2 regions of the Serratia sp. Ae19-1 genome follow, and region 1 is predicted to be linked to the other one. Evidence: predicted binding sites of a transcription regulator. Region 1 holds the regulator's gene; the other holds the start of a gene.

What was found. The regulator CRP, encoded in region 1, controls carbon source genes, mostly activating them, when cyclic AMP is high. The targets are predictions, from matches to a motif close to ATGTGANNNNNNTCACAT.
Region 2: msrB (peptide-methionine (R)-S-oxide reductase MsrB) is a predicted target of CRP. The motif match lies at 1,609-1,626, and genes of this name have one in related genera.

The regions. Positions count from the first base shown of each region.
Region 1 covers NZ_JBCHWD010000002.1:950,590-958,060, forward strand. Annotated here, with positions in the region: gene argD (bifunctional acetylornithine/succinyldiaminopimelate transaminase) at 1-828, shown strand, start outside; gene AAIE04_RS09760 (YccS/YhfK family putative transporter) at 869-2,947, opposite strand; gene crp (cAMP-activated global transcriptional regulator CRP) at 2,997-3,629, opposite strand; gene AAIE04_RS09770 (OsmC family protein) at 4,012-4,419, shown strand; gene AAIE04_RS09775 (phosphoribulokinase) at 4,458-5,327, opposite strand; gene AAIE04_RS09780 (YheU family protein) at 5,479-5,712, opposite strand; gene AAIE04_RS09785 (hydrolase) at 5,709-6,689, opposite strand; gene AAIE04_RS09790 (LysE family translocator) at 6,809-7,411, shown strand; gene AAIE04_RS09795 (PhzF family phenazine biosynthesis protein) at 7,422-7,471, shown strand, end outside.
Region 2 covers NZ_JBCHWD010000004.1:20,212-27,682, forward strand. Annotated here, with positions in the region: gene AAIE04_RS12840 (D-hexose-6-phosphate mutarotase) at 1-322, opposite strand, end outside; gene gapA (glyceraldehyde-3-phosphate dehydrogenase) at 407-1,402, opposite strand; gene msrB (peptide-methionine (R)-S-oxide reductase MsrB) at 1,750-2,163, shown strand; gene AAIE04_RS12855 (YeaC family protein) at 2,227-2,499, shown strand; gene chiD (chitinase ChiD) at 2,542-3,819, opposite strand; gene pncA (bifunctional nicotinamidase/pyrazinamidase) at 4,052-4,684, opposite strand; gene ansA (asparaginase) at 4,707-5,723, opposite strand; gene sppA (signal peptide peptidase SppA) at 5,817-7,471, opposite strand, start outside.

The DNA.
Region 1 (7,471 bases):
ACCAAAATCATCGCCTTCTATAACGCGTTTCACGGCCGCACGCTGTTCACCGTTTCGGTGGGCGGGCAGGCTAAATACTCCGACGGGTTCGGGCCGAAGCCGGCCGACATTGTGCACGTGCCGTTTAACGATCTGGCGGCGGTGAAAGCGGTGATGGACGACCATACCTGCGCGGTGGTGATGGAGCCGATTCAGGGTGAGGGCGGCATTACGCCGGTCGACGCCGGCTTCCTCAAAGGCGTGCGCGAGCTGTGCGACCAACATCAGGCGCTGCTGGTGTTCGACGAAGTGCAGAGCGGCATGGGGCGCAGCGGCAAGCTGTTCGCCTATATGCATTATGGCGTGACGCCGGACATTCTCACCACCGCCAAGGCGCTGGGCGGCGGTTTCCCGGTCAGCGCCATGCTGACCACCGAAGAGATCGCGTCGGTGATGCAGGTGGGCACTCACGGCACTACCTACGGCGGCAACCCGCTGGCCTGCGCGGTGGCGGAGGCGGCGCTGGATGTGATCAATACGCCGGAGGTGTTGAGCGGCATTGAGCAGCGCCATGCGCTGTATGTGCAGGCTTTGCAGAATATCGGCGATAAATACGGTATTTTCACCGCCATTCGCGGTATGGGGTTGCTGATTGGCGCTGAGCTGACGCCGCATTATCACGGCAGAGCGCGTGACTTCCTCACCGCCGCCGCTGCGCGTGGGCTGATGATCCTCAACGCCGGGCCGAACGTGATTCGTTTTGCGCCGTCGCTGGTGGTGGAGCTGCAGGATATCGAAGCCGGCATGGCGCTGTTCGAGCTGGCGGTGCAGGACGTGATCAACGCCTGAAGCCCGTGCGGCGATTAACGGGGCGCGGCATGCCGCGCCCTTATTGATCGCGCAGTTTGCGTTTGAGCCAGATGCCGTGGTGCGGGCGCTGGCGCCAGGCCAGCGACGAAATGGTATGCATCACGCTCAGGTGCGACAGGATGCGCCGCAGATGGCGCTCCATCTCGGTGACGGGCATGTCCGGATGCAGGTCCGGCGGCTGCATGATGCCGCTGTTGTCGCTGCTCGGGCCATCGTATTCCAGCCGCTGCTGGCAGCTTTGCAGCGCGATTTCACAGGTTTGCAGATACTCTTCCGCCAGCTTCGGCGTCAGCATGTAGTGCTCGCGCGCCAGAATGGTCATGGCGTTCAGGTGCTCGACGATGAACTGGCTGTGAGTGACCCACAGCCGCATGTCAGCCAGATAGTTCGAGGCGAATCCCGGTTCCTGCATCGCCTGATTGAGCGCGGTGAACAGCGCATTGTGCGCCTGGTTGACCTGCATGCGGGCGTAGGCCAGCGAGGCGGCGTCCGGCTCGGGTTGCTTCAGCATCAGCCGCAGCGCGGCCTGATCGTTCTCCAGCGCCTGATGGGCATTTTTGCGCAGCAGCCCGCTTTGCCACTGCGGCCACAGCCAAATGGTGCCGCCGAACGCCAGCACGCAGCCGATCAGCGTATCGATCAGGCGCGGCACCAGAAAATGCGAGCCGTTCAGCGCCAGCAGCTGCAGGGTGTAAACCGCCGTGACCGTAAAGCCGATCACCGACAGCCCGTAGTTCTTGCGCGAAACCAGGTAGGCCAGCAGGGTGATCACCAGCATGATGCTCAGCGTTTCCCCTTCCGGTAACTGCAGCTGCAGCAGACCCGCCGCCAGCAACAGGCCGGCGATCGTGCCCAGCGCACGGTGCTGAATGCGCACCCGGGTGGCGTTATAGCCGTTTTGACTCACCAGCATGATGGTGAGCAGGATCCAGTAAGGCTTCGGCAGGTTGAATACCGCCCCCAGGCTGCTGCCGACCGCCAGCGTTACCCCCAGCCGCGCGGCATTGCGCAGGGCGGTGGATTTGAACGACAGGTAGCTGGCCAACGCCGGCCAAAACGGCAGGCGGTGCTGGCTGGGCATCAAATCGCGGCGGTACAGCGGGTGCTGGGTGCGCAGCAGGCGGGCGATGCGGCTGAAATGGTAGTAGCAAAACTGGCCGACCGGGTTGTCGGGATGCTGCGCCGCCATTTTTTCCAGCGCTGCCAGCTCGTGCGTCATGGAAAAGCGCTTCGAATGTTGATGGTAGAGAATATCGTGCGCCACCACGCGCAGCCGGCCGGCGATCACCTGGGCGTTGCGGCGAATGATTGCTTCGGCCTGGCTCTGCTCCATCAGCTTCTGCACTTCTTCCGGCAGATGCAGGCTGACGGTGATGTGCTCCTGCAGGTCCATCGCCACCTGAAAGGCGCGCTGCAGGCGCTTTTGATCGAGGTTGTTGGCGTGCGGCAGGAAATTAAGCTGTTGGTACAGTAGGCTGATCAGATCCATCACCTTTTGCTGGCGCACCAGCAGCGGCGGCAGCGCGGTTTGCGGGTCGGTGTGTTGGGTCAGCAGCGAATACTTGGCTTCGAAGTAGTCCGCCAGTTCCAGATAAAGCTGGCTCAACGTCTCGCGCATTGGCTGCTCTTTCCACAGTTTGAACCAGAACCAGGTGAATAAGCCGTACCAGGCGGTGCCGATGACGTACAACAACGGCGCCTGCCAGATTGGTACCGTGCCGGCCATGCTGAGAGCGAAGATGGCGGCCACCAGCGCCGCCGGCAACAGCCGGGCGTGCAGCGGGCTGATTTCGCCAGTGACGCCGAGCAACAGCGCCAGACCCAGCATCAGTGCCGGCAGCGGCAGATGCCACAGCAGGGCCTGTTGCAGCAGCAGGCTGCTGAGGGCGAACAGCGCACCGCCGACGATCAGCCGTTTAAAGAAGCGCTTATGCGGCGTGTCGAGACCGGCGATATTGCAGCAGGCGGGCACCAGAGAGAACATCAGGCCGAGCTGCAGTTGGCCGATCAGCAGGCCGAACAGCACCGGCAAGCACAACACCAGCGTTTGTCGCAGTGCGTAATTGACTTCCGGGTGGTAGATCAGACGACGCCACATGGCAGCGAGCAGATAAAAAACGGCGCAGATTGCGCCGTTTTTTCAGGGATTAACGGGTGCCGTAGACGACAATGGTTTTGCCGTGGGCGGAAATCAGATTTTGGTCTTCCAGCATTTTCAGAATACGGCCAACGGTTTCGCGCGAGCAGCCGACGATCTGGCCGATTTCCTGACGGGTGATTTTGATCTGCATGCCGTCCGGGTGAGTCATGGCGTCGGGTTGCTTCGCCAGATTCAGCAAGGTTTGCGCGATGCGGCCGGTAACGTCCAGGAAGGCGAGGTTGCCCACTTTTTCGGAAGTGACCTGCAGGCGGCTCGCCATTTGGGCGGACAGACGCATCAGGATGTCCGGGTTCACCTGGATCAGCTGGCGGAATTTCTTGTAGGAAATTTCGGCCACTTCACAGGCGGTTTTCGCGCGAACCCAGGCGCTGCGCTCCTGGCCCTCTTCGAACAATCCGAGCTCGCCGATGAAATCCCCCTGGTTGAGGTAGGACAAGATCATCTCTTTACCTTCTTCATCCTTGATCAGCACCGCGACGGAGCCTTTCACGATGTAGTAAAGCGTTTCGGCCTTTTCACCTTGGTGAATCAGCGTACTCTTCGATGGATATTTGTGGATATGGCAATGAGACAGGAACCATTCGAGAGTAGGGTCTGTTTGCGGTTTGCCGAGAACCATTCGCTGTTATCCTCTGTTGTTATCGCTGCCTTGTGTCACAGGGGTCAGAGTTCCCTGTAAAACCCGCCTGTAGCCGCTGTTATGAGCGAGGGCTACCGGCAAGTTTTGAGGCGTGTCATAAAAATACGCTGTCGCTCTAGCATATTAACTTGCCGTAAGCGCTGCAAGCTACATTCTGTTAACATACCGGTAAAGGAGCCTTTCTCTGGGCGTTTCCCTGAAATGCAGTGTCCCGGAAAGATTTATTGCGGCTCTGTTTGTAGCACAGAGTAAGGCGGGTGTCTCGTGTTGTCTCGCTTCAGCATGATTAGCATCAGGTTACGTTGCCTGTTTCTATGCGAAAGCGTACTCTGATTTTAAGAAATCAACCGGAGTGACCAGAATGCAGGCAAGAGTTAAATGGGTGGAAGGGTTAACGTTTTTGGGTGAATCGGCCTCCGGCCATCAGGTACTGATGGACGGCAACGCCGGCGATAAAGCGCCCAGCCCGATGGAGATGGTGCTGATGTCGGTAGGCGGCTGCAGCGCGATCGACGTGGTGTCCATCCTGCAAAAAGGGCGCAATGACGTGCGCGATTGCGAGGTGAAGCTGACCTCCGAGCGCCGCGAAGAAGCCCCGCGGCTGTTCACCCATATCAACCTGCACTTCATCGTCACCGGTCAGGATCTGACCGACAAGATCGTAGAGCGTGCGGTGAACCTGTCGGCGGAGAAATACTGCTCGGTGGCGCTGATGCTCAACAAAGCCGCTACGGTGACCCACAGCTTCGAGATCCGCCAGCCGGCGTAATCGAGACGGAGCGCGGCCAGCCGCCGCGCTCAACGCGCTTATTCGATCTTCTTGCCTTCCAGCAGCCGCTGCACCAGCGGCGCCATGATCAGCTCCATCGCCAACCCCATCTTGCCGCCCGGCACCACCAGCGTATTGATGTGCGAAATAAACGATCCTTGCAGCATCGCCAGCAAATAGGGGAAGTCTATCTGATCCAGCCCGCGGAAGTGGATCACCACGAAGCTTTCATCCAGTGACGGAATGGCCTTGGCGGCGAACGGGTTGGAGGTGTCCACCGTCGGCACGCGCTGGAAGTTGATGTGGGTGCGCGAGAACTGCGGCGTGATGTAGTTGATGTAGTCTTCCATCGAACGCACCACCGAATCCATTACCGCTTCGCGGGAGTGGCCGCGCTCGCCGGTATCGCGGATCAGCTTCTGGATCCATTCCAGGTTGACGATCGGCACCACGCCGACCAGCAGATCGACATGTTTGGCCACGTCATGGTGCTCGGTGACCACGCCGCCGTGCAGCCCCTCGTAGAACAGCACGTCGGTCGGCGCCGGCAGCGGCTCCCACGGGGTGAAGGTGCCCGGCACCTGATTGTATGGCACCGCTTCGTCGTAGGTGTGCAGGTACTTGCGCGAACGGCCGGTGCCGTTCTTGCCGTAGTCGATAAAGCTTTGCTGCAGCAGGCCGAAGTCGTTGGCCTCGGGGCCGAAATAGCTGATGTGTCTGCCCAGATCGCGCGCCTTGCGGATCGCCGCGTCCATCTCCGGCCGGGTATAGCGGTGGAAACTGTCGCCCTCCAGCTCGGCGGCGCGAATGTTGAGCTGCTGGAAGATTTTGCGGAACGCCACGCTGGTGGTGGTGGTGCCGGCGCCGCTGGAACCGGTCACCGCGATAACGGGATGTTTGGCAGACATGGTGGTTGTCACTCCGTGTTGAATGCGCCGGCGTCAGGGGATTATTGTGGCTCTTGTTGACGCTCTCTATGTCAGGAAAAAATGGTGCGCGCTGGTTTGCAATGCCCCATTGTTACCTGATTTTTTCCGTCAGTCATAGAACCGAGCGCCACTAAATTTCTTCCTGCCCGGCGCGGAACTGGCCGCGCGGCATGATGTTGACGCTCTCGTGCAGTTCCGACCACACCAGCACCACGTCGCCGTTTTTCAGCTGGCGGCGCACGTCCTCCACCTTCTGCTCCAGCGAGCGCTCGTGCTCGCCATAATCGGTGCCTTCGCGCAGTACAAAGGATTCGATCAGGCTATTCAGGGTATCGGTTGTCAGCTCTTGCCAGGGAATGATCACGTCGGGATGTCCAGATAAGGGGAAAGCCAGGCCGGAATGCGATGCTCCAGCCACATGTGCGGTTTTTTCAGCGTGCCGCCGACGAAGCCGACGTGGCCGCCGTACTCGGTCAACTGGTATTCGATATTGCGCGGCAGGCCGGCGACGTCGGGGATCACCTCATGGGTCATGAAGGGATCGTCCTTCGCATGGATGATCAGCAGCGGCGTCTGGACAGCCGGCAACAGCGGCAGGGCGCTGCAGCGGCGATAATAGTCGATAGCGTCGCTGAAGCCGTGAATGCGCGAGGTGATGGCGTCGTCGAATTCGCGGATGCGCCGCAGGCCGTTAAGCTGTGACAGCTTGAGCGGCAGGGTGTCCGGGTAGTGCAACAACTTACGGGTGGCGTTTTGTTTCAACTGCCCCAGCAGGTAGCGCTGATAAACGCGAGAGAAGCCTTGCTCCATGCGATAGGCGCAGGGCTCCAGCATCAGCGGTGCCGAGACCACCACCGCCGCCTGCAGCAGGCTGTCGGCGCCTTGCTGCGCCAGATAGCAGGCCAGCATGTTGCCGCCGAGCGAAACGCCTACCGCCGCGGTCGGCACCTCGCCGTAGCTGTCGCGCAGCCAGCGCAGGAAGAAGCGCGCGTCTTCGGTTTCACCGGAGTGGTAGATGCGCTGCTTGCGGTTGGGCACGCCGCTGCAGCCGCGAAAGTGCATCACCACGCCGAGCCAGCCGCGCTCGCGCCAGGCGTTGAGCAGGCCGTGCGCGTAGGGGCTGTAGAAGCTGCCTTCCAGGCCATGAAACAGCACTGCGCGCGGTTTGTCGCGCGCCTGCGCCGGATCCTCGCTCCAGGCGAGATCGACGAAATCGCCGTCGGGCAATTCCAGCCGTTGCCAATGCGGTTTCAATAACACGCGGCGGCGCACCAGCCGCGGCAACAGCGTTTGCAGGTGCGGATTACTGGCCCCGGTCAGGGGGCGAAAGACGTCATGCATAGGCTGAGTAAAAATGTTGTTGGCGACTATTGTGAGATCCCAGACGCACTGTTAGCTTCAATACCAATAACTAACAATGATACTGCAAAAAAGCGCCTTGGGTGAGGAGCACCCGTGCCATGGAACCGAGTTTATTCCTGTCGATGCTGGGCTTCCTGTGGGTGGCCGCCATCACGCCTGGCCCCAATAACCTGCTGCTGACTACCTCCGGCGCGAACTTTGGCTTTATGCGATCGCTGGGGCTGATGATCGGCATCATGCTCGGCATGCAAAGCATTTTGCTGTTGGTGGCCTTCGGCGTCGGCAGCCTGATCCTGGTCTATCCGTCGCTGCACCTGATCCTGAAAATCCTCGGCAGCCTGTACCTGCTGTGGCTGGCGTGGAAAGTGGCCACCGCCGCCTATGAAAAGCTGGAAACCGAGGTGGCGCCGCCGCAGCCGGTGCGGCTTTATCAGGGCTGGCTGCTGCAGTTCCTCAACCCGAAAGCCTGGCTGATGGCGTTGGGCGCGGTGGCGAGTTTCAGCCTGGCGGGCGACAGGTATAACGGTTCCATTGCGGCGATTGCGCTGGGCATTTTGGCGGTGAACATCGTCGCCGGCATTATCTGGCTGGCGTTCGGCACCGTGATCGGCCGCCGGCTGCACAGCAAAAAAGCCTGGGTTATCTTCAACGTTTCCATGGGGTTGTTGACTGCAGCCTGTGTGTTACTGATCTGGCATTAAGGAGCGAACGATGGCGGAAAACTATTATCACGTGGTCGCCTTTACCGGCGAAGGGCTGCG
Region 2 (7,471 bases), on a different contig from region 1:
CTTCATCGTGCGCCGTCAGGCTCCAGGGCTGGTTGCGGGCAAAACCGTGCGAAGGTTGTCCGGCTGGGCCGAACCACGGCCAGCAGATCGGCACGCCGCCGCGGATGGCCTTGCCTTTAGCGAAAGGGGTATTGCTGCTGAGCCAAATCACCGGCTGCTCGCCGCTGGGCTGCCAGGCCAGCAAATGGGCGCCCTGCAGCGCGACGGCTGCGCGCACTTTCGGATGCGACACCACAACCACACCCAGCTCGTCGAGTTGACGTTGGCTGATGTAAGGAGAAATCTGTTCGGAAACGGGCAGGGTGAAAATTTTCTCGTTCATTTCATTACCTTATTGTTTGCCGGAGAGACAAATAAAAAAGGGCGACAAAAATGTCGCCCTTATTATCAGCTTAACATCATGCCATTACTTGGAGATGTGAGCGATCAGATCCAGAACCTTGTTGGAATAACCGGTTTCGTTGTCGTACCAGGAAACCAGTTTCACGAAGTTGTCGTTCAGTGCGATACCGGCTTTGGCATCGAATACGGAAGTCAGCACTTCGCCGTTGAAGTCGGTGGAAACCACGTCGTCTTCAACATAGCCCAGAACGCCTTTCATCGAGCCTTCAGCGGCGTCTTTGATGGCTTTCTTGATTTCTTCGTAGGTAGCCGCTTTTTCCAGACGCACGGTCAGGTCAACAACGGATACGTTAGGAGTTGGTACGCGGAACGCCATACCGGTCAGTTTGCCTTTCAGCTCTGGCAGAACCACGCCAACCGCTTTCGCTGCGCCGGTAGAAGAAGGGATGATGTTCTGGGATGCGCCGCGGCCGCCGCGCCAGTCTTTGTGGGACGGGCCATCAACGGTTTTCTGAGTAGCGGTGGTCGCGTGAACGGTGGTCATCAGGCCTTCAACGATACCGAAGTTGTCGTTGATGACTTTAGCCAGTGGCGCCAGGCAGTTGGTGGTGCAAGAGGCGTTGGACACGATGTCCTGGCCGGCATATTTGTCAAAGTTAGCGCCGCGCACGAACATTGGGGTCGCATCTTTGGATGGGCCAGTCAGAACGACTTTCTTAGCGCCAGCGGTGATGTGTTTACGTGCGGTTTCGTCGGTCAGGAAGATACCGGTCGCTTCAGCAACCACGTCAACGCCCACTTCGTTCCACTTCAGGTTAGCCGGGTCTTTCTCTGCGGTAACACGGATGGTTTTGCCGTTAACAACCAGGTGGCCGTCTTTAACTTCTACCGTACCGTTGAAACGGCCGTGAGTAGAGTCATACTTCAGCATGTAAGCCATGTACTCTGCGTCCAACAGGTCGTTGATTGCAACGATCTCGATGTCAGAACGCTCTTGAGCAGCACGGAAAACAATGCGACCGATACGGCCAAAACCGTTGATACCTACTTTGATAGTCATATATTCCACCAGCTATTTGTTAGTGAATAAAAGGTTGGTTGTAAAATTACAAAAACCTTACCCAGCGTCAAGCGGAATCGTGTCAATTCTTGCGGCAAGTCAAACCGGAAGGGTGGTTTTGCACGCTTATTGCACAGTCCATTTGCGCTCGGCCTTATCCGTATATGGGGACAAGCCGCCAAGTATAAAGTCAGCATGCGCAAGATGTGTGATCGTTATCACATATCATCGTGACGTGGCCTTTATGGGCTACAGTTTAGGCCAAAAAACCCTGCAGTGGTGTTAATTTTTTGTTATTATTAATCATTGTTTTCGTTGACATTATCCACATTCAGAGATAAGCACAAATGGCTAAAGAGACAACCCCCGGTCATCCGGTCACGGAACTGAATGAAATCCAACGTTATGTGACGCAACAGCGCGGCACCGAAGCGCCGTTCAGCGGCAAATTGCTGCACAATAAGCGTGAGGGCGTGTACCATTGTCTGTGTTGTAACCAGCCGCTGTTCTATTCCGAAACCAAATACGATTCCGGCTGCGGCTGGCCGAGCTTTTATGAGCCGGTTTCCGCCGATGCGATCCGTTATCTCGATGATAACTCTCATAATATGCATCGTGTTGAAATCCGCTGCGGCCACTGCGACGCGCACCTGGGGCACGTTTTCCCCGACGGCCCGCAGCCGACCGGCGAGCGTTACTGCGTCAACTCCGCTTCGCTGAGCTTCACCGACGGTGAGAATGGCGACCAAACGGCCGGTTAAGTGGTAATTTAACCAACAAAATCGATTCAGCTAATTATTCATCCGTAAGTGGGAAGGGCTCTGATGGACGTGAAAGATATGATTGCGGCGATGACGCCCGAGATATACCAGCGCCTGGTGCAGGCGGTTGAGCTGGGCAAGTGGCCGGACGGCGTGGCGCTCACGCCTGAGCAGAAGGAAAACAGCCTGCAGGCGGTGATGCTGTGGCAGTCGATGAACAACGTCGATCCGCAACACATGAGCATCGGCACCGACGGGCAGATCGTGATGAAGAGCAAGCAAGAGCTGAAGCAGCAGTTCGTTGCCGAGCCGCTGGTCAAACTCAAACCGCAGTAAGCTGTCCCTAAAGCGGGGCGATGTCGCCATCGCCCCGTCGATTTACCGTTTCTCTCCCTTAACCCCAAGCGATTCCGCCAGCTGTTGCGCCAGCCGGTTGTTGTCGTCCGCGCCGTATTCCCAGAACATCGCACCGCCCAATCCCTGGCTTTTGATGTATTCGGCTTTGATGGCCACCGAACGCGGGTTCTCGTAGGAGATAGCGAACAGCGGTTTGCCTGCGGCGGATTGCAGCGTCAGATAAGGCACTTTGGCGTCGTCATCCCAGTGCTCGCGGAAACGGCGCTGCGGATCGTTGAGCAGTTTGCTGACGATGTCGTGGTATTTAAAGTAAGTGTCTTTGCTGAGATCCAGCCCCAGCGCGTTGAACAGAGCGGTTTCTCGCGCACTGAAATAAGGCTGTGTCACCGGATGTTTGGCGGCGTCCGGCTTGTCCCAGTCGATGCCCGCTTCGGTCGCTCGTTTCGGCACCCGGCCATAAAAACCGATGCCGAGGTTCATCTGCGCCGGTTTTAATCCGGCGGCAAGATAATGTTTTACCACGGAATCGGCGCTGTAGCGGTCGGCGGCGGCCACGGTTGGCCAGCGCTTTGAATCGTACAGGTTGGCATTGAAGTACTGCGTGCCGTAAGCCATGTCATAGGTCATCAGATTGATGTAGTTGAGGTAAGGGGCAATGCTTTTCACATCGACCCATTCCTGCGGGCTGTTGACGTTGGCACCGACGGCGATGGTCAGTAGTTTACCTTTACCCAGTGCCTGGTGAAGCTCTTTCAGCAGCAGGGTGAAGTTGTCGCGGTCTGCCGGCTGGCTTTCCACCAGCCCCCAGGCGCCGTTCACCGGGTATTCCCAGTCCAGGTCGATGCCATCCAACTGATGCTGTGCAATCACCTGTAGCGCGGAGCGGATGAATATCGCCCGGTTTTCTGCGGTGGCGGCTGCGCCGGAGAAGCCGCGAGCCCCCCAGCCGCCGACCGACAACAGGACTTTCAACTCGGGGTTCTGTTTACGCAACACCGGCAGCCGTTGCAGATCGGCCGTTACTTTAGGCGACAGGTAGATCTGGTGCCGGCGCGCGGGATCTTTCAACGCCGCATTGGTTTCATCCTTCTCACCGTTGTAGATCAGGCCAAACGAATAGTTGAGGTGGGTGATTTGCGTCACGTCCAGTTTGTCGATATCACCGCCGGGGCCGGCGGTGACGTCGCCACCGCCGTTGAAGTAGCCGACGGATAGATAGCCTGCCTGCGCCGAGCCGACGCCGGCCATAGCCAACTGCACCGCTGCCAGCAAAGGCAGCAGTTTTCGGGTTAATTTCATGTTTGTCTCCTTGGGTCGGCAAGGCCGACCGTACCGCCAGCGGCGGTCACAATAAAGCCGGGCTCAGCGGGCCCCGGATGCGTATAACCGATTGACGTCAAAAGCGTCGCAGTCATAACAGCAAAAGCGTCTGTCGGTCACAAGCGGCTGGCGGAGAAGAAGGGCGGTATTGTGAGCGGCGTCGATATTTTCGCCGCCGCGCAAAAAGGGCGCCGATGGCACCCGAGAGGATTTAGCTGGCGAGGAACTGTGACAGGGTAACCAGTTGTGCGCCGGCGTGCGCCATGTCCTGCAGCGCCTTTTCGCTGTCGCCCGGCTGCAGATTAACGCCGCGGCAGCCGTCGACGATCACTTGCGTTGGATAGCCGGCAGCCAGCGCATCCAGCACGCTGAACTTCACGCAGTAATCGGTCGCCAGGCCCATGATCGCCAACTGTCGGACACCCTGCGATTGCAGCCAATCGTGCAGTTCGGTCTGCGCCCGGTGGCCGTTATCGAAGAACGCGCTGTAGCTGTCGATATCCGTATCCTGTCCTTTGCGAAAAACGGCATCGATGTGTTGCCGCTGCAACTGGGGATGAAAATCGGCGCCGTGGCTCCCTTGCACGCAGTGCACCGGCCACCACACCTGCGGCAGGCCTTCCAGCTCGCCGAGGGTACCGACCTGCGTATGGGAGTTCACCGCAAAGCTGCGGTGATTGGTCGGGTGCCAGTCCTGGCTGGCCACCACCGGCTCGCCGCGCGCCAAACAGGCGGCGATCGCCCGGTTGGCGACCGGAATGACGGCGTCGCCCTCCGTGACCGCCAGCGCGCCGCCGGGGCAGAAATCGTTTTGCAGATCGATCAACAACAAGGCCGTTTTCATCGCCACTCCCTAGGTCAGTGGATTAACCGTTGATGCTCAGTTCACCGCGCAGGTCTTGCTGCATCAGCGTGCGGATTTGTTCCGGCGTCAGCGGCTGACTCAACAGATAGTGCAGTTTGGTCAGTGCGGCCTCCACCGTCATGTCGAAACCGCTGATCACTCCGGCGTGCGCCAACGCGTTGCCGGTGGCGTAGCCTTCCATATTGACGCGCCCGGAGATGCACTGCGTCAGGTTGACCACCACGATGCCGCGTTCGGACGCCGCGCGCAACTCGTCGATCAGCTCGGCTTTCTGCGGCGCGTTGCCGACGCCGTAGGAGCGCAGGATCAGCGCTTTGACCGGCTGCAGCAGGAAGTTGCGCACCACCGCGCCGGAAATGCCCGGATAGATGGTGACCACGCCGATCGGCTGCGGCGTGATGTCGTGCACTTGCAACGCGCCGTCACACGCCGGACTGTCGATGCCGTGCTGGCGGCGAATATGGATGCCGGCTTCCAGCAGCGGCGGCAGATTGGGGGAAGCGAAGGCGTCGAAGCCGTCGGCGTGCGCTTTGGTGGTGCGGTTGCCGCGGAACAGCTTGTTGTTGAAGAACAGGCTGACTTCATTCACCGGATGGTTGGCCGCCAGATACAGTGCGTTCAGCAGATTGGTTTGGCCATCGGAACGCAGTTCCGCTAGGGGAATTTGCGAACCGGTGACGATCACCGGTTTGGCCAGGTTCTCCAGCATAAAGGAGAGCGCCGAGGCGGTGAACGCCATGGTGTCGGTGCCGTGCAGGATCACGAAGCCGTCGTAGCGGTCGTAGTTCTGTTTGATATCGTCGGCGATGTGTTGCCAGTCTTCCGGCGTCATGTCCGAAGAGTCGATGAGCGGCGCATATTCATGAATGGTGAAATCCGGCATCTCCGGCCGATGGAATTCGGGCATCAGCGCCAGCTGGCGCTGCAGGTGGCCGGAAACCGGGATATAGCCGTGATCGGAACGCTGCATGCCGATGGTGCCGCCGGTGTAGGCGACGTAAATGGATTTCTTTTGCATGGTCATGATTTTAACAAAGATAAGATGGGCTGAATTATAGGGGCATGGCGGCAGAAAAAAAGCCCGGCGATGGCCGGGCTGCAGAATTATTTGTTAGCGGACTTCTCCGCAGGTCAGGCAGATCGCATAGCGGTTTTGCGGATCGTTCAGGTTATTGAACAAGCCCGGCTGTTCTTTCACCGCGTTGGCGACCGACGCCAGCGGGGCGGGCAGCATGGCCTGAATCGCCGCCGGCAGCATGCCGTGAATGGAAACGCCGAACTGGCTGAGCACCATATCGCTCAGGCTTGGGGTGTCGACGAACCAGTCGAGCTGCCACTGTTGCAGTTTCGCCAGCTCGGCGGCTTTCTTCACCGCGTCGTCGAAATCACCTAACTGATCGACCAGGCCGTTGGCCTTGGCGTCGCTGCCGAGCCACACGTGGCCTTGCGCGATTTGGTCAACCTGTTGCGGGGTCATCTTGCGCGATTTGGCGACCAGATCGAGGAAGTTCTTATACCCGTTTTCGATGTTCAGCTGCATCATCTGCGAGAACTCCTGCGGCAGCGCCTTGGTGACCGCGATGTCGGCCAGCGGCGAGGTCGCCACGCCGTCGGTGTGCACGCCCAACGTATCAAGGGTTTTCTCGTAGGTGTTGATGATGCCGAAAATGCCGATGGAGCCGGTCAGCGTGCTCGGGCTGGCGATGATGTAGTCGGCCGGCGTCGAGACCCAGTAGCCGCCCGATGCGGCCATGCCGCCCATGGAAACCACCACCGGCTTGCCGGCGGCGCGCACGGCGGCAAGCTCGGAGCGGATCACTTCGGACGCGCTGACGCTGCCGCCAGGGCTGTTGACGCGGAACACCACGGCCTTGATGGCCGGATCCAGGCGCGCCTGACGCAGTTCGGCGGCGGTGGTGTCGCCACCGACGTTGCCCGGCGTCTGCGGGCCGTCCATGATGGCGCCGTTGGCGAACACTACGGCGATCTTGCCGCCCTGGTTGGCATCCGGTTTCGGCTGGTAATCATAGATGCTGATGGCGTTGAAATCGTTCGCCTGTTTGTCCCAGCCAAAGGTTTTGACCAGCTGATTTTCGATCGCGGTGCGCGACGCCAGCTCATCCACCAGCTTATTGTCCAGCGCATAGCGGGCGGTATCGCCACCGGCAGCCTGCAGGCCGCTCAACACGCCGGCCGCGCCCGGGAACAGCTGCTGCGGCGTCAGTTGACGGTTGGCTGCCACGGTCTCCAGGTAATTCTGCCACAGGCCGCCAATCCAACGGCTGTCCGCTTCACGCGCCGCCGGCGACATATCGTCGCGGATCAGCGGTTCTACCGCCGATTTATAGGTGCCGACGCGGAAGATATTGGTGGTGACCTTAAGCATGTCCAGCAACGACTTGTAGTACAGGTTGTTGGTGGCAAAGCCGTGCAGATCGACCGCGCCCTGCGGCGACAGGTAGACCTTGTTGGCGTAGCTGGCCAGGTAGTACTGCGTCTGGTTGTAGCTGTCGCCGATGGCGAAGATCGGTTTGCCGCTGTCGCGGAATTCGCGCAGCGCCTTGCCGATATAACGTAGCGACGGCTGATCGGCGCCGGCGAAGTCATTCAGCTGCAACACCATGCCGGTAATGTTTTTGTCGTCTTTGGCCTTGCGGATGCTGTCCACCACGTCGAACAGCGAATTCTCCTGCAGACGACTGCTGGAGGCGCCCAAGAGTTCGCGGCCCCATTGCCGTACCCGGTTGTTGACCGAAGGCTGATCGA